Regions from separate parts of the Vreelandella sp. H-I2 genome, predicted to be linked through region 1. Evidence: predicted binding sites of a transcription regulator. Region 1 holds the regulator's gene; each other region holds the start of a gene.
What was found. The regulator LexA, encoded in region 1, represses DNA repair genes until DNA is damaged. The targets are predictions, from matches to a motif close to TACTGTNTANNTANACAGTA.
Positions count from the first base shown of each region.

Region 2: ACUVOF_RS18020 (PA0069 family radical SAM protein) is a predicted target of LexA. The motif match lies at 1,735-1,754, and genes of this name have one in related genera.
Region 3: ACUVOF_RS08725 (DUF1654 domain-containing protein) is a predicted target of LexA. The motif match lies at 1,447-1,466, and genes of this name have one in related genera.
Region 4: recN (DNA repair protein RecN) is a predicted target of LexA. The motif match lies at 4,554-4,573, and genes of this name have one in related genera.

Region 1 covers NZ_JBRAMC010000007.1:37,669-43,579, reverse strand. Annotated here, with positions in the region: gene purU (formyltetrahydrofolate deformylase) at 1-623, shown strand, start outside; gene ACUVOF_RS17040 (energy-coupling factor ABC transporter permease) at 648-1,319, shown strand; gene lexA (transcriptional repressor LexA) at 1,328-2,005, opposite strand; gene ACUVOF_RS17030 (TetR/AcrR family transcriptional regulator) at 2,285-2,962, shown strand; gene ACUVOF_RS17025 (L,D-transpeptidase family protein) at 2,940-3,476, shown strand; gene nagZ (beta-N-acetylhexosaminidase) at 3,577-4,608, shown strand; gene ACUVOF_RS17015 (hypoxanthine-guanine phosphoribosyltransferase) at 4,657-5,235, shown strand; gene ppsR (posphoenolpyruvate synthetase regulatory kinase/phosphorylase PpsR) at 5,256-5,911, opposite strand, start outside.
Region 2 covers NZ_JBRAMC010000007.1:241,691-247,601, reverse strand. Annotated here, with positions in the region: gene ACUVOF_RS18030 (heavy metal translocating P-type ATPase) at 1-305, shown strand, start outside; gene ACUVOF_RS18025 (winged helix-turn-helix domain-containing protein) at 306-605, opposite strand; gene ACUVOF_RS18020 (PA0069 family radical SAM protein) at 648-1,721, opposite strand; gene ACUVOF_RS18015 (SDR family oxidoreductase) at 1,889-2,620, shown strand; gene ACUVOF_RS18010 (DinB family protein) at 2,690-3,235, shown strand; gene pgi (glucose-6-phosphate isomerase) at 3,362-5,029, opposite strand; gene ACUVOF_RS18000 (PTS fructose-like transporter subunit IIB) at 5,215-5,911, opposite strand, start outside.
Region 3 covers NZ_JBRAMC010000003.1:188,253-194,163, forward strand. Annotated here, with positions in the region: gene ACUVOF_RS08715 (Y-family DNA polymerase) at 1-757, opposite strand, end outside; gene ACUVOF_RS08720 (LexA family protein) at 754-1,203, opposite strand; gene ACUVOF_RS08725 (DUF1654 domain-containing protein) at 1,200-1,430, opposite strand; gene ACUVOF_RS08730 (SOS response-associated peptidase) at 1,563-2,219, shown strand; gene ACUVOF_RS08735 (SIR2 family protein) at 2,324-3,757, opposite strand; gene ACUVOF_RS08740 (TIR domain-containing protein) at 3,760-4,251, opposite strand; tRNA gene ACUVOF_RS08745 (tRNA-Leu) at 4,745-4,829, opposite strand; gene ACUVOF_RS08750 (double zinc ribbon domain-containing protein) at 4,928-5,626, shown strand; gene ACUVOF_RS08755 (serine/threonine protein kinase) at 5,687-5,911, shown strand, end outside.
Region 4 covers NZ_JBRAMC010000006.1:281,395-287,305, reverse strand. Annotated here, with positions in the region: gene ACUVOF_RS16620 (DMT family transporter) at 1-286, opposite strand, end outside; gene dnaJ (molecular chaperone DnaJ) at 378-1,520, opposite strand; gene dnaK (molecular chaperone DnaK) at 1,672-3,606, opposite strand; gene grpE (nucleotide exchange factor GrpE) at 3,765-4,406, opposite strand; gene recN (DNA repair protein RecN) at 4,621-5,911, shown strand, end outside.

The DNA of each region.
Region 1 (5,911 bases):
AGTGGTCACTGGTCGATACCCAGAAGCGACGACGAGTGGTGCTAATGGTGTCGCGAGAGTCGCACTGCTTGGTAGATCTACTTTATCGCTGGCAAGCGGGTGAGCTGGATTGCGATATTGTCGGTGTTATCTCTAACCATGACGATATGCGTTCACTGACAGAATGGTATGGCATTCCCTACCATCATGTTCCGGTTGACCCTGAAAACAAGCAGGCGTCGTTTGCGGAAGTACAGGTTGAGATTGACAATGCTCGTGCTGACTGCATCGTGTTGGCGCGTTATATGCAAATTTTGCCACCTGAATTATGCACGCGTTATGCGGGGCGAGTAATTAATATTCATCACAGTTTCTTGCCCTCGTTCGCTGGCGCTAAGCCTTATCACCAGGCTTACCAGAGGGGAGTTAAACTGATTGGAGCTACCTGCCACTACGTAACGGAGGAACTCGACGCGGGTCCTATCATCGAACAGGATATTCATCGCGTTAGTCACTGTCATACGCCCACCGATTTAGTACGCTTCGGCCGTGATGTGGAGAAAGCGGTACTCGCTCGGGGATTGCGGTGGCATTTAGAGGATCGGGTACTGGTCCATGGCAACAAAACTGTGGTGTTTAGTTAATACTTATTGAACCGAGAGGCCACCATGTCATTTGCGCAAAGTGTATTAGCGCCCTGGATGCTGCTGCTCACCTCGCTCCTCTCGTTAGGAGTTGTTGTTTGGGTAATTAGTCGGCGGCCGTGGCAGGCCTTGAGGGGAGACGTCGCGCTTCAGCACCGTTGGCTAGGCGCGACGCTGGCGGTGGTGCTGATGTGGCAGCTGCGTGCTCAGGCGGTTGATTGGCTAACGTTACATCTGGTCTTTACGGTATTGCTGACACTTGTGTTTAAGGCGCCCCTAGCGCTGATCAGTAACGTACTTATTAATATTGCTATGGTATTGATCGGTCGCAATGAGTGGATGCTGCTGGGAGCTAATATTCTTGTCACAGGAATAGTGCCTGCTGCGATCATTGGCACGGTGTGGCGGTTGGTAGATCGGCGCCTACCGGATAATCTGATGGTATTCCTATTTGTCTGCGGCTTTTTCGGCTCTGCACTGGCAACGCTGGGAGGAGGGTTAGCTGCAGTGTTGCTGATAGTCGTCGCGGGTACTGATCCTGATGCTGTCTATTTGGCTCAGGAGTATGCGCGCTTCCTACCCCTATTAATGCCATCCGAGGCGCTACTAACCGGCATGCTGCTGAGTATTCTGCTAGTTTACCATCCTGATTGGGTGGCCACTTTCAATGACCACCGCTATATCGACCTGCAGTAACGCCAGTTTTAGCCGAGCGCCTGCCCGTTACCACCGCGAATGACGCCGACGCCGACGCCTTCGATATCGAGTGACTGATAGCGCAGATCTATTTCGATTGGCGCAAAGTCGGAATTTTCTGCAAACAGGGTTACCTGATGCCCCTGGCGTTTGAAGCGTTTAACGGTCACTTCATCCTCCAGACGAGCAACCACGATCTGTCCATCACGTACCCGCTCGGTGCGGTGAACTGCCAACAAGTCACCTTCTAAGATGCCGATATCTTTCATTGATAAACCACGTACACGCAGTAGGTAGTCAGCTTTTGGTGTGAAGTATTCTGGTGGTAATGGGCAGTAGCGATCAATATGCTCGGCGGCCAGTATAGGGCTGCCTGCCGCCACTTCTCCAATCACCGGTAGGCCTGTGGGCAGCGGCTCTACATTGGAGGGTACGGTCGTGGTGGCACTATCCAGGGCTTCTTGGGGCTCTTGGTTGGGCAGGCGGATGCCGCGAGAGGTATTGCGGATAATACGAATAACCCCCTTGCGCTCAAGTGCGCGCAGGTGTTCTTCAGCCGCATTAGGAGAACGGAAGCCAAGCGCTTTAGCAATCTCGGCGCGCGTAGGAGGGTAGCCAAATTCGCCCATGGTCTTAACGATAAAATCAAAGACATGCTGTTGGCGAGCGGTTAGTGGACGCGACATACCAGACTCCATAATTTGTAAATTGATAGTGAACTGACAGTAACAAAGATAAATGTCGAATTAATCGATAAGTGGTTAAGTATACAGTATGTTCCTCTGTCCAGTATATGGCCTGTCAATCCTCATTTTCTCTACCCGGGCAATTTTAGTCATCGTTTTAAACTAAGTTTTTTCTTATGCAAGACGCCATATTTCATTAGTAAATCAAGCGTTGAGCCTGCCAAGTTTATAGAATAGTATTTTGCTATGTTTTAAACACTTGTTTCCCTGGAGAGCGCTATGGCTCAGTCTGATACGGTGACCCGTATACTCGATACCGCTGAAGTGCTGTTTGCAGAGCGTGGTTTTGCTGAAACCTCGCTGCGCAACATCACTAGTAAAGCGCGCGTCAACTTGGCGGCCGTGAACTACCATTTTGGCTCTAAGAAAGCCTTAATTCAGGCTGTGTTTTCTCGCTATCTAGATCCTTTTACAGTGCGTTTTCACACGGCACTTGATGAGCTTGAAGCCCAGCATAAAGGGCACGTTGTGCCGCTTGAAACGTTACTCGAAACAATGGCAACAACCGTTCTGGCTGTGCCGGCTGAACGCAACAGTCTCAAAGTATTCATGCGCTTACTTGGACTGGCCTACAGCCAAGCACAAGGGCATCTTCGACGCCATATTCAACAAGAGTATGGCGATGTGTTTGCCCGTTTCACGGAGCTTGTGCGTCAGGCGACACCAGACCTGCCTGACGCGGAACGCTTTTGGCGACTACACTTTATGCTTGGTACCGTGATATTTACCCTGTCAGGCCTCGATGCATTGCGAGATATCGCGGAAAAGGATTATCACGAGCAGGTCACTGTGCGGGATTTAGTAAGGCGGTTGCGTCCGGTGGTAGTTGCTGCCATGAATGCACCGTTACCTCCTGCCCTCGAAGAAGGAAAACATGCGAACGCCCAAGCTAGCTGAGCTACCTCCAACTGAAAACATCTGGCTGGAGATTGATACCACTCAACAGCTAATGCGCTGCTGGTGGGGCGCGAAAGTGCTTCATGAATACGCGATATCTTCCGGTGCCGCCGGTAATGGAGAGCAAAATGGGAGTGGTAAAACACCCCATGGTTGGCACTATGTACGAGCCGCTATTGGTGCTGATAGACCGGAAAATGCCGTTTTTCGGGGCCGACGCTGGACTGGCGAGGTATTTTCACCTGCGCTAGACGAGATTTATCCAGGGCGTGACTGGATTTTAACCCGTATTTTGTGGCTTTGCGGGTTAGAAAGGGGAGTGAACCGCGGAGGCCAGGTAGACTCGCAACGGCGCTATATCTACCTGCACGGTACGCCACCTGATCAGCCGATGGGTGTTGCTGCTTCCCATGGCTGTATCCGTTTACGTAACAGTGATTTGCTGACTATCTTTTCGTTAGCAGTGCCGGGTACCCCGGTTTGGTTGCATGGCGGTCGGCAGTGTTTTGACTAACCAGGCTGTGACTGACAGTAACAACCGTTAATGTGTCTCAGATTTTGACTCTGCTAGACGATCGTCTAGAATCATCGCCCCTTTTAATGGACCTATCACGATGACTCAACCGTTAGGCCCGGTCATGCTGGACCTTGAAGGCCCTAAATTGACGGCTGCAGAAAAGCGCTTACTACTTGAACCGACGGTAGGGGGCGTTATTTTATTTGCCCGTAATGTCGAGAATGGCTATCAGGTTCGCCAACTCTGCAGCGATATTCGCCGTGTGCGTGCTGATTTACTGCTGGCAGTCGATCAAGAGGGCGGACGCGTTCAGCGTATTAAAGAAGGGTTGACCCGTCTTCCTGCCATGGCGCGCATTGGCGAGCGCTATCGCGACAATCCCGAAGATGGCTTGTCGTTAGCAAAAGATGCTGGGTGGTTATTGGGAATGGAAATGGCCGCCTGCGGGTTGGACTTAAGTTTTGCTCCCGTACTGGATGTTGAAAGCGGTGTCTCAAGTGTTATTGGTGATCGTAGTTTTAGCAGTGATCCCCAGCACGTGGCGCAATTGGGCAGCGCGTTTGTTCAGGGCCTACACGATGCAGGTATGGCGGCGGTGGGTAAGCACTTCCCTGGCCACGGTGGGGTAGCCGCAGACTCTCACGTCGCACTGCCGGTGGATGATCGTCCGCTAGAGGTTATTAAACGGCATGACCTGATACCCTTTGCCCAGCTAGCCACACAGCTAGAAGGCGTAATGCCTGCGCATGTGATTTACAGTGCTTTCGATAAGCGCCCGGCAGGCTTTTCGCCTAATTGGCTCGGTATGTTGCGCGAATCGCTGGGGTTCAAAGGCTGTGTGTTTTCCGACGACTTAAGCATGGCGGGCGCCCACGAAGCGGGCGATCCTAAAGCGCGCGCTCAAGCGGCGCTAGCGGCAGGCTGCGATATGCTGTTGGTATGTAATGATCGTGCTGCCGCGCTTGAAGTGATGCTGGCGTGCCAGGGTATAGATACCAAACGTCCCGCTAAACTGCGCTATAGCCGTGCGCGGCCTGATTTAGACGCGCTGAGTGCGCTGGGCCGTTGGCGCCGTGCTCACGCTAAGTTGGAAGCGCTGGCGAACCAGTCAAACCCCAGCGCTATTTAGCCACGTATTGTAGCAAATACAGTTTATAACCCGCCCTGGAGTTGGTAGATGTCAAAGTTGGATAAAGAGGCGTTAGAATCGCTAGACTCAATGCGTGAGTTGATGGATAACGCCGACTGTTTAATTTCTCAACAAGAGGTAGAACTTGCTCTTGATCGCATGGCGGAAGCAATCACTCGTGATTTAGGCGATAAACTGCCGGTTTTTTATTGTGTAATGAATGGTGGCTTGATTACGACAGGGCATTTGCTCACCCGTTTAGGCTTCCCGCTGGAAGTGGACTATCTACATGCCACGCGTTACCGCAATGAATTCCGTGGGGGTGAGCTTTTTTGGCGTGTTTCTCCAGAAGTACCCATGGCAGGCCGCCATGTGGTAATCGTTGACGATATCCTGGACGAAGGCGCGACACTGGCGGCCATTTTGGCTTACTGTGAAGAAGCCCAAGCCGCCAGCGTCACCACGGCTGTATTGGTCGATAAACAACACGATCGCAAAGCAGTGCCCGGCTTGAAAGCCGACTATTGCAGCTTGAAAGTCGCCGATCGTTATGTGTTCGGCTTTGGCATGGATTACAAAGGTTACTGGCGCAACGCACCGGGTATTTTTGCGCCGAAAGGCATGTAATCACACAGTGACTTATCGTATTAGCGGGGCGAAAAGCGCCTCGCTAAACCGGTCTCGGCAATCATTCGCGTAGAGATCTCCTCCACCGAAAAGCGTGTCGCATCGATAAAGGGAATATGCATGGTGCGGTAAAGCGATTCAGCCTGTTCCACTTCTTGAAGGCATTGATCCATCGAACTGTAGCGGCTATTGGGGCGTCTTTCATTGCGAATCGCCGACAAGCGCCGTGCATCAATCGTTAAGCCAAACAGTTTTTGACGATGAGGCACAAGTGCCTTGGGCAGCTTCAGCATTCCGTCTTCATCTAGATCATCTTCCGTCAGCGGATAATTGGCCGCCCGAATGCCAAACTGAAGTGCCAAATAGAGCGAGGTGGGTGTTTTGCCGCAGCGTGAGACGCCCACCAGGATGATATCCGCTTTATCATATTGATGGGTGCGGGCGCCGTCATCGTTATCAAGCGCGAAGTGAACGGAGTGAATACGGTCCATATAAACGTCATCACTACCAATCGAATGAGTACGCCCCACGCTGTAGGAAGAGTGAGTGTCCAGCTCCTGTTCTAAAGGCTCTAGGAAAGTCGAAAAAATATCGACTTTGAAACCGGATGCCTGACGAATGACGTTGCGAATCTGCTGGTCGACAATGGTGTCAATGATAATAGGACGATGCCCGT
Region 2 (5,911 bases), 200 kb from region 1:
CCGCAGCTGATGTGGGTATTGCGCCACTGAGTGCCAGCGAGGCCGCCCGGGAAGGCGCTTCCGCACAGCTAATGACGCCCGGCATAAGTGGCGTGGTGCGATTGCTTAGTATCGCCAAGCGCACGCGGCGCATCATGGTGCAGAATCTGTTCTTTTCGGCGCTCTACAATACTTTGGCCTTGGGGTTGGTGGTGCTGATGGCGATACCCCCGTTAGTAGCGGTACTCGCCATGGCAGCAAGCTCGCTGACGGTGACCCTCAATGCTGCGCGGCTGGCTTGGGCGGAGCCGGATGAAAACGACTAACTAAATAGCATAGCCAAGCGCTTGCTTAAGTTGCTCGGCGTGTGTGGCTACCCAACGTGGGTCTATCGCTCCCCAGTCGCGTATCTGGTAGCGGCCAATATTATGGCGTTCGCCGTCATCTTTAGTGAACACGCACTCAATATCCAACTCGGCCAAGGACGCAATTGTGTCCTGGGCGGTGCGCCGTGGCATACCTGTGGCTTCGATTAATGCAGGCACGCTGGTAACACCTTGTTCGATCAAATGGGCAACATATAAACGTCGGTAAAAGCTCGACTTGGTTTTGCTAAGCGCGGTCATTCGGATTCCTTTGTAATAAATGAATTAACGTTGCGGCTTAGCTTAAAGGAATAAATCTCTCTGCGCGCGTGGTGGCCGGAAATCGCGTGTGTTTAAACCCTGCTCAGTGCGATCCTGCATGTTCCATTGGCGGCTGGCGCGGGCAAAGCGTTGCGCAATTAAATCGGCAAATACTCCTTCACCGCGAAAGCGCTTGCCAAACTTGGCATCGTACGCCTTACCGCCACGGCACTGACGCATTAGGCTCATCACTTTCGCCGCGCGCTCCGGGTAGTGGGCTTCCAGCCACGCCTCAAACAGCGGCGCTACTTCATAAGGTAAGCGCAGCAACATCCAGGCTGCCGTTCGTGCCCCTGCTCGGCTGGCGGCTTCGAGCAGTTTTTCAATTTCATGATCGGTCAGCCCTGGAATCACCGGTGAAATCAGGGTGCCCACTGGAATACTTGCGGTATTCAGTTCACGGATGGCTCGTAAGCGCGCCTGAGGCGACGCCGCCCTTGGTTCTAGCGTGCGCTTTAAATTGGCGTCTAGGCTGGTCAGGCTAACAAATACCCGCACCAAACGGTGCTCGGCCATTTCCGCCAGCAGTTCTAAATCGCGCAGCACTAGAGTGCTTTTGGTGACCAGCGTGACCGGATGGCGGCACTCCAGCAGCAATTCCAGCAGCCGGCGAGTGGTTTGGTAGGTAGCCTCTAACGGCTGGTAGCAGTCGGTATTGCCGGAAAGATTGATCGGGCGGCATACATAGTTAGGGTGACACAGCTCCTCCGTTAATCGCTCCACCAACCCACTACGGGCAATTAGCTTGGTTTCAAAATCTAGCCCGGGCGATAAATCCCAATAAGCGTGGGAAGGGCGAGCAAAGCAGTAAACGCAGCCATGCTCACAGCCGCGATAAGGATTTAGCGAGCGGTCAAAGGGCAAATCCGGCGATTTATTCCACGACAGTGCGCTTTTGCTTACTTCCTCGCGCACCTCGGTGGCGAGGGTCGTAGATGCTTCTTCCCGCCACCAGCCATCATCTTCTGCCACGCTATGGGTAGGCGCAAAACGATTGTGCGGGTCGTACGTTGCCCCGCGACCCTTATAGGAACTTGGTGGGCCAAGAGATGCCATGGTTCACCTTTTATAGTGGTTTTATATACAGTAGTTGTGAGATGGCAAGAAATCAAGAGCAAGTAAATGACTGAACTAGGCTGGGTGGCATGGTACAGCTACCCAAGCCACTATCACCGGGTTAATGTGCTAGGTGGGTTAGGTATCAAAAATAACGAGGAGGCACCATGTCGAAAGTAGTTATTGTGACGGGAGGAAGCCGAGGTATTGGGGCAGCGACATCTATGCTGCTTGGCTCCAAAGGCTATGCAGTGTGCGTTAACTATCTTGCTAACAAAGCACGCGCAAGTAACGTGGTTGATTCCATTATAAGTGAAGGCGGTCGAGCATTTGCTTACCAAGCGGATGTCAGCAGTGAAACAGACGTTATCCGACTGTTTGATGCCGCAGAGGAGCGCTTTGGCGGTGTGACCCACTTAGTCAACAATGCAGGCATACTATTTACCCAATCCAAGCTGGTCGACATCGACCTTGAGCGCTTCAACCAAGTGCTTAATAGCAACGTGGTCAGCTGTTTTCTTTGCTCCAGAGAAGCCGCCAGACGCTTTCCTGCAGGTAGTGCCATCGTCAATGTCTCATCGCTTGCCTCGCAAACAGGCTCGCCCTTCGAATATGTCGACTACGCTGCATCGAAAGGTGCCATGGACACCCTAACAAAGGGGTTGTCTCGTGAAGTGGCGGGTTCGGGGATTCGTGTTAACGCCGTTCGTCCCGGTTTTATCTACACTGATATGCATGCCGATGGTGGCGAGCCAGGACGGGTTGATCGTTTGGCTCCCCAAATTCCTATGCAGCGTGGCGGTAGCGCTGACGAAGTGGCTAATACCATCGCTTGGCTGCTGTCGGAAGAAGCCTCTTATGTAACGGGGTCATTTATTGATGTCGCAGGTGGGCGGTAACGCCGTTCTTCGCCTGTATTTCAAACGTTCTAAACGGGTGCTGCTTTTGACAAGGAAAGGTCTTAACTCATGACACTTCAACAACACTTCGAACAGTTAGCCACTTATAACCAGTGGATGAACGCTAAACTCTATAATGCCGCCGGTAAGCTGAGCGCCTCTGAACTGACTGAAGAGCGTGGCGCGTTCTTCGGCTCGATTTTTGGCACACTGAACCACATCGCGGTAGCCGACACGATTTGGCTCAAACGATTTGCAACACACGCCTCTTCTTCCGCAAGGACGCTTGAGGTAATGGTGGCACTACCTACGCCAGCTCGTCTTGACCAGATTCTCTTTGATGACTTGAAGGGATTGAAAGCGCATCGCCAATGGCTCGATACCGTGATTATTAACTGGGTAGCGGCGCTGACAGACGACGATTTGAGTACCACGCTGAGTTATCACAACACAAAAGGAGTGGCCTCAAAACGCCGCTACTCAAGCCTGATCGTTCACTTCTTCAATCACCAAACCCACCACCGCGGACAGTTAAGTACCTTGTTCTCCCAGGCCGGTATTGATATTGGCGTCACCGATCTCTTGGAACTGATTCCGAATGAGGCTTCAATATGATGGTTAATCACCTTTCTGACTTTCTAGTTCGTTGATGTTATGGAGCTTACCGTATAGGGGCAAGAATAAACGCCCTGGTTTTCTCAAACCAAGGCGTTCGTTTTTCTACCCGTTTACCAACCTAGCCTAGCGCTTCTTCTTCGCAGGCTTCTTATCGGCACTCCCTGAGGCGCTTTCCTTTTCGCCGCTACCGCCATTAGGGAAGTGAGCACGAACCAATTCCAGCAGGCCTTGAGTGGAGGCGTCGAAATCGGCGGCGTTGGTGTCGATGCGCTCGCTGATTTCGCCAGCGATGCGCTTGCCGAGCTGCACGCCCCACTGGTCAAAGGAGTTGATGTTCCAGATCACCCCTTGAACAAACACCTTGTGCTCGTAGAGCGCGATCAGCGCTCCCAGGTTTTTTGGCGTTAATTCGTCCAGCAATAAGGTGCTGGAAGGGCGGTTGCCGGGACAGCTGTAGGGGTCGTGTTGGCTGAGTTCTTTGCCATCCCCTTGGCTGCCTTCCATAAAGGCATTGGCCTGGGCGAGCATATTGGTCAGCAGAGCGAAGTGGTGGTCTTCCACGCCGGGCTCGGGCTTGAGAGAGGCAATAAAATCAATCGGCACGTAGCGGGTGCCCTGGTGGAGTAGCTGGAAGAAGGCGTGCTGGCCGTTGGAGCCGGTTTGCCCCCACACAATCGGGCCGGTTTTGTAGTTCACCGGGTGGCCGAAAATATCCACCGATTTACCGTTGGACTCCATATCCAGCTGCTGAAGGAATGATGGCAGTTGGTTCAGCGCTTGGTCGTAGGGCACGATGGCGTGGGTCTCGGCGCCAATAAAGTTGATGTACCAAATACCAATCAGCGCCATCAGCACCGGCATATTTTGCGAGAAGGGCGCGTTGATGAAATGGTTATCCATTTCATGAGCGCCTTCCAGCAGCTCGATAAAGCCTTCAAAACCGATCGAAAGCGCAATCGGCAGCCCGATGGACGACCACATGGAGTAGCGACCGCCCACCCAGGCCCAGAACTCGAACACATTCTCTTCGCGAATGCCGAACTCCATCGCTGCCTTGCGGTTGGTGGAAGCAGCGATAAAGTGCGCGCCCACGTCGGCGTCTTCGCCAGCGTTTTCCAGGAACCAGCGCCGTGCGGTTTTGGCGTTTAGCAGTGTCTCCTGGGTAGAGAAGGTCTTGGTAGAGACGATGAACAGCGTAGTCGCCGGATCAAGGCGCGAGAGCACCTTCTGAATATGCGTACCGTCCACGTTGGAGACGAAGTGGAAGTGCAGCTCCGGGTGGCGGTATTTGAGCAGCGCGCGAACCGCCATATTGGGCCCAAGATCCGAGCCGCCAATACCGATATTGACCACGTCTTTAATGCGTTTGCCGCTGTAACCTTTCCACTCGCCGCTGCGCACCGCTTCCGAGAATAGCTTTATCTGCTCACGGGTACGGGTGATCTCAGGCATGACATCTTCACCGTCCACATAGACCGGCTCGTCGCCTAAGTGGCGCAGGGCGGTATGCAGTACCGGACGGTTTTCCGTCACGTTGATAATATCGCCGGAGAACATCTGCGCTCGGCGCTGAACCAGCGCCGAGTGGTCGGCTAGCTCAATCAGCTTGGAAAGCACTTCGTCGGAGACGTGGTGCTTGGAGTAGTCAAGAAACAGACCGCCCACCCGTAAGCTCATTTTCTCAAAACGCTGCGAATCATTGGTGAAGTAATCACGAATGCGGTCGTTAGCGGTCTTGTCGCGCAGGCGGTCAAGCGCCTGCCAGGTAACACTACGAGTGAGCTGAAACATAGAGCGATCCGTTTGTTATAAGTGAACGTGGTAATCAAATACAAAAGAGGCGTTATGTAAAAATACTACATAAAAAATGACAAAGAGTAGAGGGTATAAGTGGCGTGACAAAGCATTAAATGCGTAAAGCGACGTATTTAAAAGGACAGGCATGTTCGCCTGCCCTCTCTTTTTGGTAGCAGCGGTTAGGTGGCGAGTGCTACCTGTGCCGCATCACGTTTGATAAACGCATAGCCTAACCCCGTCACCAACGAACCAGCCACAATAGCGCCAAGGTAGAGCAGGGCCGGGGTAATGGCGTTGGGGATCAGTAGTACAAAGATACCGCCGTGAGGCGCCATCAGTTTTGCACCTACCAGCATCGAGAGAGCGCCGGTGAGGGCACCCCCTGCGATACAGGCGGGGATAACGCGTAGCGGGTCTTTCGCCGCAAAGGGGATCGCGCCTTCGCTGATAAAGCACATGCCGAGTACAAAGGATGCTTTGCCCGCTTCGCGCTCCGGTGCTGAGAACTTGTTGCGCGCGACAAAGCTGGCGATGCCCATACCAATGGCAGGCACCATCCCCGCTGCCATAATCGCGGCCATGGGGCCGTAGGTTTCCGAGGCGAGCAGGCCCACACCAAAGGTGTACGCGGCCTTGTTGACGGGGCCACCCAGGTCAAAGCACATCATTGCGCCCAGCAGAATACCCAGCAGCACCGCATTGGTGGAGCCCATGGATTCCAAGAAGCTAGTTAGGGCACTAAGCAGCGCCGCGACCGGTTCGCCAATTACGTAAATCATGGTCAGGCCGGTGACCAGACTGGCGACCAGCGGAATGATCAGAATCGGTTTGAGGGATTCAACACTGGAAGGGAGTTTGACGTGGCGAGTCACCGCC
Region 3 (5,911 bases), on a different contig from region 1:
GTCCAAAACTACGGCTTACCATGATCTGCTGTTTCGGCTGGTCCATATCATCGAGCGAGATGCAGTCCTCACCGCGGAGTTCATAAACGATGCGCTCCATCACCACGCTGAAATGCTTTCTGAGGTGCTTGGGCGCGGCTTCCCGCAACTGCCAGGCGTTTTCTATTCCCAGCGTGCGTAGGCGGGCAGCACTGCGGCCAGCGACGCCCCAGATTTCCGTGACAGGAAGTTGCTCGAGGAAGGCGCGAGTATCGTCGCTGTCTGGATGCATAATGGCTACGCCGTTAAAGTGGGGTTCTTTCTTGGCGCGGTGGTTCGCAATTTTCGCGAGTGTTTTACTGGTGCTTAGACCTACGCTTACCGGTATGCCGGTATCACGGCGCACCTGGTGCCGCATTTCCTGGCACCGTTCCTCGAGGGAGTCGGGTTCGAACCCTTCAAAGGATAGGAACGATTCATCTATCGAATAAACATCAACATGCGGCGTGTGCTGTGAAAGTACGTCAGTTACGCGGCGGCTCATGTCGCCGTAAAGCGCGTAGTTTGAGCTCAGCAAAATGCACTGTCGTCTGATATGTGGGTCGATTTGATGCGCCGGCATGCCCATTGGCACACCCAGCTGCTTAATTTCTGCTGACCTGGCAACAACACAGCCATCGTTATTCGACATCACCCCAACGGGGCGACCTTCCAGCTTCGGATTAAATACACGCTCGCATGACACATAAAAATTATTGCAGTCGACTAGGGCAATCATACCGAGAACCCTGGTGCCAACGAATGAATGTTATGCGTGACCACGCCCCACACTTGGCACTCACGGCCCTCTAAGGGTATCGGTCGGAACTCAGGATTGGCGGCGAATAGGTAATGCCGGTTGCCCATGATGTCGTAACGCTTGCAAGTTAGCTCTCCATCCACACTCATGATGATGATGTGACCTGGCTTGGGCTTAAGCGAGCGATCGACAATGAGTAGATCGCCATCATAAATACCGACCCCAATCATCGACGTGCCTTTTGCCCTCAAGAAATATGTCGCGCTGGGATGCTGGATGAGATGAGCGACGAGATCTAGCTCAGCTTCCAGATAGTCATCAGCTGGGGAGGGGAAGCCGGTGCGCACCTCGCCGGCGGCAAGGGGCAGCTTAAGCGGTGGGGCAGTGGTATCAACGCGACCCAAAATGGAGAGGTGCATACTCATGCCATGCTCTCCTCAGGGTTCCAGCGCAGCCGAATGTGCTCGGAGGTATCATCCAGCGGGATCATCGTAACGTTCTCAACTGTACCCAAGTCTTCTAGCATCTGTGCCCAGTCGTCAGCGCTATCATCTTCCCGGCGGCGGATCTCGACACACTGCTTTGACTGCGCCCCTGGGCTACCGATCTCTTTCTGCACGCGTTTAACTAATTGCTCATATGATTTAGACATAAGCGCCTCCTTAAATGACTGGTGATATATACAGTAATAAAGGAGGGAAGATAAGCGATCAGTATCGTTGACTGCAAGTACACATATGTAAGCGCTTGCTGCGAATTGCTATTTTTCAGCTATCATTCAAGCATGTGTGGACGATTCGCTTTATTCACCCCGCTAGATAAGCTGGCCAACGTGGTCGGTGCCACTATGCCTGAACGCCAGCCAGCACCCCGCTATAACGTGGCACCAGGTACATGGATTGCTGCGATTCATCAGGTCTCAGAAAACGAGGCGCCAATCGTTGGTGAGATGTGGTGGGGGTATCGCCCGAAGTGGGCAAAAGGCAATGGTAACCAGCCCATCAATGCCCGGGTAGAGACGGTGGCGACCAACGGCTACTTCAAAAACGCATTTGCAAAGTATCGATGTCTGATACCTGCAGACGGCTGGTATGAGTGGATCAAGGATTCAAAGCCCAAACAGCCGCATTACATCTGCCGCAAGGATCGAGAACCGCTGTTCTTTGCCGGCATCTTCGCCGAGCGTGATGATGGCAGCATGGGCTGTGCGATTGTCACCGAGCCCGGGAGGGGGAGTGCTGCAGAGGTGCATGACCGCATGCCACTGATACTGGATGACGATAGTTTGGAGCACTGGCTGGCACCTGATGTGACCGATCGGGAAGCCATTCGCAGCCTAGTTCATCACATCAATGCCGATCTGATTGAGCATTGGCCTGTGAGCACGGCAGTCAATAAGCCGGCTGAGGGGCAAGGGGAGGAGTTGATAAATCCGGCTTAAACTTTTCATCACTAAACGAGTATGGGCATAGACTTGAAGTTAACAATATATTTAATTCTTATTAACCTAATTATAAGAATCATTTTCTATCTTAAGTTGTCGTTTCATTTCTGGCCTAGAAACCCTTTTTTATTTAGTATATCTATAATCTTTATCGCTATTGCATTAGGAGTGATGTCTTTTAATAGCTCTTTTAGATCCGCTTTGCTAGGTATATGCGGGTAAGAGCGGTCTTCTATTAGAGTTTTCGCTATTTTCTCTGCAGCACCACCTGTGGAACCAATTGGTAATATGAATGCATCTTGTTCCTTAGCAAGTTGAATCTCTTCAATGACACCTGTTGCAATTACAATTTGACCGTCCTCTAGCTTCATCCCCCCTATTACGATGACGACCCCTGATAAACGAGCCATCTCCTTCCTGAGCATAGTCCACTGAGATCTGTTTGGTTCAGAGCCCAAAAGGGGTTGAGGAAAAGGGCGAGCTATGAGCCTGCGTTCTAAATCCCAGATCCCTTTCTTTTGTAGAGCTTGTAAGAAGCCAGCCATCGAAGCAGAGCCAACAGTAAGACCGAATCCAGTAACAAGAGAGAGACCTTTTTTACCAAGTTCAGTACCTATTTCGCTGCTAACCTGTGAAATGTACTTTTGTTTTTCATTGTCAAAATCATTAGTTGGACAACTGCCACTTATCCAAATTCTTTGGCTAGCTACACGTCTCTCGATTTGATACATTATGCCATCTATTTCGCTATAATCATCAATTTCAACTACCAATAACCCATATCTCTTTAAGTCTTTAGCCCAATATTTATGCTGAGTTAACCGAGCATTGAACTCATTTTCATATTCATAATCATTTTTTTGAGGTGGGCGAACTATAGCGAAATGCTCGGGAGGAGAATCAGCAAAATTTTCTCTAATTAATGAAAGCACATGCTTGATGTTAGGATCAGTAAAACTTAAGCCCATGAATAACATTGAGAAGCTGCTCATGTGCGCATGTAAAAGTGGTAAGAATGCTCCTCTTTTCAATTTATAAAGTTCATAGTCATCTGTTGATATTACAACTTGTTCAATATTGTCAATTGAACCATGCATTTTAAATAATCTTACCGCACCCGGTTTAGGCCTTAAAGCTAATTGATCAGTAGTAGAAATAGCATCTACTGGTCTATTTATTTCTGAGTAAGACCTCTCTATTAATTTGTCATAATTAGTTGTCCATATATTTCTGATTGGGAGGCGTGCCAGGGAGTGCAACACGTCAGGTATAGGGTGGTCTATATCAATATGATCCCTTATAACGGTGTTTATTCGAGTTCTACCTACTGAATTTGATACACTCCATTGTGCAAGTGCTGCTAAATCGTATACATCATTAGTATTGACTTCTAGTTCATCACCTATTTCTTGTAAAAGTTCTTTCCATGAAGGGTAGCCGGCGCCCATAGATACGCCGGCACCAACAAAAACTGCAGCAGCATCATCAGATACTGCTCTGGAAAAGTCTTTTAAAAAGCGATCTTTGTTACTCATATTTAATATTTATTCCGGATTTTTATGGCCTCTTCAACCCAGCCTTCAATATTAGAGGAAATTGAATTATAAGCTGCTTTGCTATCAGCGCCATTAGGATCATATAACCTAACGATTTGAGATAGGAGTGTTCCGTCTAGATTAAAACTATTAAATGGATTTGGGCCCGGAATGCCTTGCAATGAAGAATTATCAAGAAGCTTGTCTATGCGTATTCCGACAATGCCTTTATTCATTTCCCATGCTTTTTGTATTTCATATTTAACGTATTTTCTATCTGCAGTGTCTTCGCCAACTAAAACTATGAGACATGACTTACCTTTTAGATTATCATCGATCCATTTTTTTATGGCTGAATCGCCTTTCTGCTTTACTTCTTCCCAAGAATTTGAGCTTAAAACCTGGTTTCCCTCTAATGCACCAATCTGCCTAACTTGTGATGTTCTCCAATAATCGTTCTGAAAATGAAAGCTATAAAATACTTTCCGAGCCATGTGAGGTTTCCTCAAAATTAGCGGAACAAAAATTTTAGGTATCCTTCATTTTTAGCTTTCAAGATGTTTGTTTGCAAATAAAATTTAAGAAAGCAAGCCAAAAGTATTACTTTCATTGTTCATTTGTCCCAGCACAGACAAAAGAAAATAGAACGCGCGTGAATCACATGCACGGTCAGGATGAGCTAGCTGGAGGGATTCCAAAAATACTGTTGCTTGACTCGCTGCATGGGAGCTTGGGATCAGGCAGATGGGGGCGAATGCAATCAGATAGAATGCCAATTAATATAAGCAACAATCGATAAAAAGCTTCAGCGAATATTCGTTTCAAGTAGAAATTGAAATGATTGGATCAATTAGACAAGCTGGAGGGAGTATACTGAAGGATAAAAAAACGGACCAAAAAGCTGACCATATTATGCCCAAAACAGGCTGTATGGTGACTAAATCAGGGAAGGGGATAAAGTTAAGAGATTGAAATATAACAAGTAATTGGTGCGGATGGGGAGACTCGAACTCCCACACCTTACGGCACTAGAACCTAAATCTAGCGTGTCTACCAATTCCACCACATCCGCTAAGACGATGCGTATACTATCAATTTTGTAGTAGAAGTCAATCATAGATTTCCATTTTTATGCATCGTTAATTACAACATTAACAGCGAGGAGGAAGCATGGTTTTAAAACAATGGCTGCAGCGGGGAAGTCATTGGATCAAGCAAGCCATGCCAGGTTATTGCGCCTTTTGTTTAGCGCCGGCGCTAGCAGGGCGAGGGTGGTGCGCGACCTGTTTGGATGAGTTGCCGTGGAACGTTCATGCCTGCCGACAATGCGGCGAACCAGTGGCGCATGAAACTCCCTTATGCGGGCATTGCTTAATAGAACTACCAGCGTTTTCGACCACGCAGGCTGGGCTGTTGTACCAAGGGGGGATTAAAGTGCTAGTGCATGATTTTAAGTTCCATGCCTCCCCGCGGGCGGGCACACTGTTATGCAATTTAATGTTATTAACCCCGCCGACAGTCATGGGTGACGCTCTAGTGTCGGTACCGATGCACCCTTCGCATGCCCGCACGCGAGGATTTAATCAATCACACTGGTTAGCCGAGCAGCTCAGCCAACAGCTTGGTATGCCTATCGTTACTGGAAGGCGAATAAAAGATTCTCGCTCTCAGCGAACGCTGAATCGCCAACAACGGGCTGCCAACCTGGCGGGTGCTTTTGTATTTGAATCGCCGCCGCCAGCGCATTTAGTGATAGTCGATGATGTAGTCACCACGGGCGCCACAGGGCATGCATTAGCAAGTGCTGCGCTAGAGGCAGGTGCGCAGCGTGTTGATATTTGGGCGGCTGCACGGACACCTCTAGGTTAGGGTTGATAGAATAGCCCTTTAGCATATTCAAAAGCCTTTTTGCCAACCCAGGAGTGACCTATGTCACACCCGTTTAGCTCTCTTTCGCCCGATTTAGTAATGTCTGCAGTAGAGTCGCTCAATGTTTGGCCAGCAGGCGAGCCCTTTGCATTGAATAGTTACGAAAATCGTGTGCTGATGTTTCGTGATGACGAGGGCAAGAATTGGATCGTAAAGTTTTATCGCCCTGACCGCTGGTCGGATATGGCGATACAGGAGGAACACGATTTTCTACAGGAGCTTGCT
Region 4 (5,911 bases), on a different contig from region 1:
AGAACGCCACGGCGGAAAACGAGAAGAACATCGCCGCCGCGCCCAGGCCTGAGCGCAATAAATGGCCCAGCGGACGGCGGGTGGCTAGCGCTTTAGGAAACTCCCGACGGATCATCAAAAAGATAACGATCGGGAACAGCGCAAACAGCGAGCGAAAAAACACCGACTGCCCCACCGGCACGTCGTCACTGACGGCTTTAATACACACCAGCATGCCGGTAAACAGGGCACCTGACAGTATCCGAAGCAAAATGCCCTTTGTGGGCTTTTCCTGAAGGTTATCCATTGCGCGCAGCATTCCCTAAACAGCAAAAACCCCCGGCGAACCGAGGGTTTTTTTTGAGACAAACAACTAACGTCTAACCATTATCTCAGACTTACGGCTTCATATCTTCAAAGAAGCTCTTCACGCTGTCGAAGAAGCCGGTTTTCTTCGGCGAATGGTTGTGGCTGTTGCTGCCATCAAAGCTTTCCTGGAGCTGGCGCAATAGATCACGCTGCTCATCGTTAAGCTTCACCGGTGTTTCCACCACCACCTTGCACAGCAGGTCGCCGGGCATACCACCACGCACGGGCTTCACACCCTTACCGCGCAAGCGGAACAGCCTGCCGGTTTGTGTTTCCGGCGGAATCTTCAGTTTCACACGGCCATCTAGCGTGGGCACTTCAAGCTCGCCACCTAGCGCTGCATCCACAAAGTTGATCGGCACATCGCACTGCAGGTGCTTGCCGTCACGCTGGAATATATGGTGCGGCTTGATGGCTACCTGAACGTACAGATCCCCAGGCGGGCCACCGTTCACACCGCTTTCGCCTTCGCCATTCAAGCGAATACGGTCACCGGTATCGACACCCGGCGGAATCTTGACCGACAGCGTGCGCGTCTCGCGTACGCGGCCTTCACCATTACACTTATGGCACGGTACTTTGATGTGCTGGCCAGAACCATGACAGGTCGGACACGTTTGCTGCACGGCGAAGAAGCCTTGCTGCATACGCACTTGACCATGGCCATGACAGGTAGGACACGTCTCTTTAGAAGAGCCCGGCTCAGCGCCACCGCCATCGCAACGGTCACACTCGATATGCCGTGGAACACGGATATCGACTGTGGTACCGGAAACAGCGTTCTCAAGATCCAGCTCTAGGTTATAGCGCAGGTCGGAACCGCGTGCCGGGGCATTGGGCCCACGACGCCGGCCACCGCCTCCGCCAAAAATATCGCCAAATACATCGCCGAAAATATCACTGAAATCACCAGCACCAGCACCGCCGAAACCACCGCCACCTTGGCCATCAACGCCTGCATGGCCGAACTGGTCATAAGCAGCGCGTTTTTCGCTGTCGCTCAGCACTTCGTAAGCTTCGGACACATCGCGGAATTTTTCCGCTGAGGTGGTATCGTCCGGGTTTCGATCAGGGTGGAATTTTTGCGCCAGACGGCGATAGGCCTTCTTGATCTCTTTCTGATCGGCCCCTTTTTCGACACCCAGGACTTCGTAATAATCGCGCTTGGACATGGGCCCTACGCCTCCTGGTTAGCTACGCACTCAACTGCACATTTAGCTACATATTTATAACTACGCATTTAGCCACGTGCGTCTTGGCCGCGGAAACAGCAACGCGGGAGTAAGCTCCCGCGTCACCGCTTTCCTTGGCAGAAAGAGGTTGTTACTGCTTTTTCTGCTCGTCGTTGACTTCTTCGTACTCTGCGTCAACCACGTCTTCTTCCGGCTTGGAGCCGGTGCTCTCGGCACCTTCGCCGCCCTCTTGCTGAGCAGCCTCTGCCTGCTCGGCGTACATCTTCTGAGCAAGCTTTCCAGAGGCTTCGGTCAATGCATCCAGTTTCTTCTGAATGTTGTCGACGTCGTCGCCTTTAACCGCTTCTTCCAGCTCACTGATGGCTGTTTCAATCGCCTGTTTTTCGTCGTCAGTCGCTTTGTCGCCTGCTTCTTCCAACGTTTTACGTGTGGCGTGAATCATGCCATCGGCTTGGTTACGCAGCTGTACCAGCTCTTCGAACTTTTTGTCTTCTTCGGCGTGCGCTTCGGCATCGCGCACCATCTGCTCGACTTCTTCCTCGGACAAACCGCTAGAGGCCTTGATGACGATGGACTGCTCTTTACCGGTAGCCTTGTCTTTCGCCGATACGTTCAGGATACCGTTGGCATCCAAGTCGAACGCGACTTCGATCTGAGGCACGCCGCGCGGTGCCGGCGGAATGTCGGCAAGATCAAAACGACCCAGCGACTTGTTCTGCGACACTTGCTTACGTTCACCCTGAACAGCGTGGATGGTCACCGCCGTTTGGTTGTCATCCGCCGTTGAGAAGGTTTGTGTCTTCTTGGTCGGGATGGTGGTGTTCTTCTCGATCAGCGGCGTCATTACGCCACCCAGGGTTTCGATGCCCAGGGTAAGCGGGGTAACGTCGAGCAGCAGAACGTCTTTAACGTCGCCACCCAGTACACCGCCCTGGATCGCTGCACCCACGGCAACCGCTTCGTCCGGGTTAACGTCTTTGCGTGCTTCTTTACCGAAGAAGTCAGCCGCTTTCTTCTGCACCATCGGCATGCGAGTCTGGCCACCGACCAGGATCACTTCATCGATTTCAGAAGCGGACAGGCCAGCATCTTTCAGGGCCATTTTGCACGGCTCGAGCGAGCGCTGAACCAGCTCTTCTACCAGCGACTCAAGCTTGGCGCGTGTCACCTTAACGTTAAGGTGTTTCGGGCCAGTATTGTCGGCAGTGATATAGGGCAGGTTCACGTCGGTCTGCTGAGCGCTGGACAGCTCAATTTTGGCTTTCTCAGCAGCTTCTTTCAGACGCTGCATGGCAAGGTTGTCGCCAGAAAGATCAATACCGCTGTCAGACTTGAACTGGTCAACCAAGTAGTTGATCAATGCCAAGTCGAAATCTTCACCACCCAAGAAGGTGTCGCCGTTGGTGGCCAACACTTCAAACTGGGTTTCGCCGTCGACATCGGCAATTTCGATGATTGAGATATCGAAGGTACCGCCACCCAGGTCGTAAACCGCGATGGTTTTGTCGCCGCGCGATTTGTCCATACCGTAAGCCAGTGCGGCAGCGGTCGGCTCGTTGATAATGCGCTTAACGTCTAGACCAGCGATGCGGCCAGCATCTTTGGTGGCCTGACGCTGGCTGTCGTTGAAGTAGGCCGGCACAGTGATGACCGCTTCGGTGACTGTTTCACCCAAGTAGTCTTCGGCTGTCTTCTTCATTTTCTTCAGCACTTCCGCGCTAACCTGCGGCGGTGCCATTTTTTTGCCTTTTACTTCAACCCAGGCATCACCGTTATCGGCTTCGGTGATCTTGTACGGCACCATCTTAATGTCTTTCTGAACAACGTCGTCTTTAAAGCGGCGGCCAATCAGACGCTTGATAGCATACAAGGTGTTTTCTGGATTGGTGACGGCTTGGCGCTTGGCCGCCTGACCGACCAGCGTTTCGCCATCATCGGTATACGCGATGATAGAAGGTGTCGTACGGCCACCCTCGGCGTTTTCAATAACTTTAGCACTGTCACCATCGAGCACAGCCACACAAGAGTTAGTGGTGCCCAGGTCAATACCAATTATACGTCCCATAGCAATACCTCGAATTCGATTGTTACAAAACTGAAAATTAAGTTTTAGAACTGATTTTTTTAAAACTCAGTTGCGGGTTTCCCCGCGGGGTTGCCCTTTATTTGGGGGCCGCCGCTGACATTTCAAGGGCTTTTTTCACTCCCTGTGCAGCCAGTGGCTTAATTGGCTTTTTGACTGACCACTACCATGGCCGGGCGCACTAGGCGTCCATTGAGCAAATAGCCCTTCTGCATAACATCCATCACGGTATTCGGATCAAGGTCTGGGTTAGGCACCATGGTCATTGCTTCGTGCACCTGCGGATCGAAAGGCTCGCCGTGAGGCTCGATGCTTTCGACGCCGAATTTATTGAGCACATCCAGCTGCATTTTCAACGTCATGGAAACGCCTTCGCGGTGAACTTCGGAGGCGCCCTCTTCCATTGTCTCAAGTGCTTTTTCCAGGCTATCCACCACCGGCAGTAGTTCTTTCACAAACTTCTCAAGCGCGAACTTGCGAGCTTTCTCAGCTTCCTGCTCCGCACGGCGACGCACGTTTTGTGCTTCCGCTGCGGCGCGCAGGGCTTGATCCTTGGCGTCGGCCAAGCTCTGCTCTAACTCGCCTACTTGGGCAGCCAGCATTTCCGCTTCAGGGTTGTCGACATTGCCTTCTAACGGCTCTTCATCATTGATCAACCCTTCTAGCTCGCCTTCCATCAAGCGCTCTTCGGCCACTTTCTCAGCCGCTTGTTCGGCGCCCTCGGCTTCTTGCTCGTGGCGGGCCAACTCATCATCCATTGGTGTTTGCGGTTCTTTCGCCATGTTGTGCTCCTAAATAACAAGTAGTGCGCTACCACGCGGGCTGCGCGCAAAGAAGTAAGCCGTTAGCTACTCGCTTTAATTGATCATGCACGCTATATGGGGGCCATAAATTCCATCTCAAGAGGTGCATTGAAGTGAGTTATTAACTACTGTATAAATCAACAACTATTGGATAAGTACCCAGCTCCTATGCTGTTCCGCCTTGGGAGGCGCCATGCTTACTCAGCTTGCTATTCAAGATTTCGCTATTGTTGATCATTTAGAACTCGATTTATCCGGCGGCATGACGGCCATTACCGGGGAGACCGGAGCAGGCAAATCCATCCTGCTAGGCGCCCTCGGGTTATGCCTGGGTGAGCGCGCCGATGCGGGTAGCGTCCGTCATGGGCGAGAGCGCACGGACCTCTCTGCACGTTTCGACATCCAGCACCTGCCCGCTGCCGTCGAGTGGCTAACATCCCGCGAGCTCCCGTCTGAGGAGTGCTTGCTGCGCCGTGTCGTTACTGCCAATGGTCGCTCCAAAGCATGGATTAATGGCCACCCTGCGACTATCTCGGATCTCAAATCTCTCGGCGAGCAGCTGATTCAAATTCATGGCCAGCATGCCCACCACGCCTTAATGCGCGAAGAGACCCATCTTGCGCTGTTGGATGATTACGCAGGCCTGAACGATGCCACTACCCAACTAGCTGAAACGTTCCGCGAGTGGCGTAATGCCCGTCGTCAGCTGAAGAAGCTAAGCGAAGAAGGCAGCGAAGTTGAGGCCAAACGCCAACTGCTTCGCTACCAGGTTGAAGAGCTGGATCAACTCGGCTTAGCAGAAGGCGAATTAGCCACACTAGAGGAAGAGCAACACACGCTCGCCCATGCGGAAGAGACCTTACGCGAGACTCAGTTTGCCGCTGACTGCTGCGCCAGCGATGAAGGGGGTGCATTGTCATTACTGAATCAGGCCTTCACTCACTTAAGCGCACTGCCGGGCAGTGACAAAGGCACCTTGGCGAATACACTGGCTATGCTGAGCGATGCTCGCATTCAAGTGGAAGAGGCCGCCAGCGAACTCAACCGCCTCGCCAGCACGACCGAATTAGACCCTGAAAGGCTAGCGTGGGTTGAAGAGAGAATGGCCGATGTACATCGAATTGCTCGCAAACATCATATTGCCCCTGAAGAGCTATGCGCCCTACATGCCAATTTGCAACGGGAAGTTGCGCAGTTAGAAGAAGGTGGCAATGATCTGGAGGCTCTCAGTGCACGGGTCGTTGAGCTACGCGAAAGCTACCGCCAAGAGGCGAAAAAGCTTAGCGAGGGCCGCCAAAAAGCCGCGCTTCGCTTGGGCAAAGAGGTACAGCAACAGTTGGGCTTTTTAGCCATGGGTAAAGCGCGCTTTGAAGTGGAGGTCACCGCGAAAGAGGCGCCGAGCCCTGAAGGGCTTGATCGTGTGCAGTTCTTAATTAGCGCCAACCCCGGCCAGCCGGCCCGACCGCTAACCAAAGTCGCTTCCG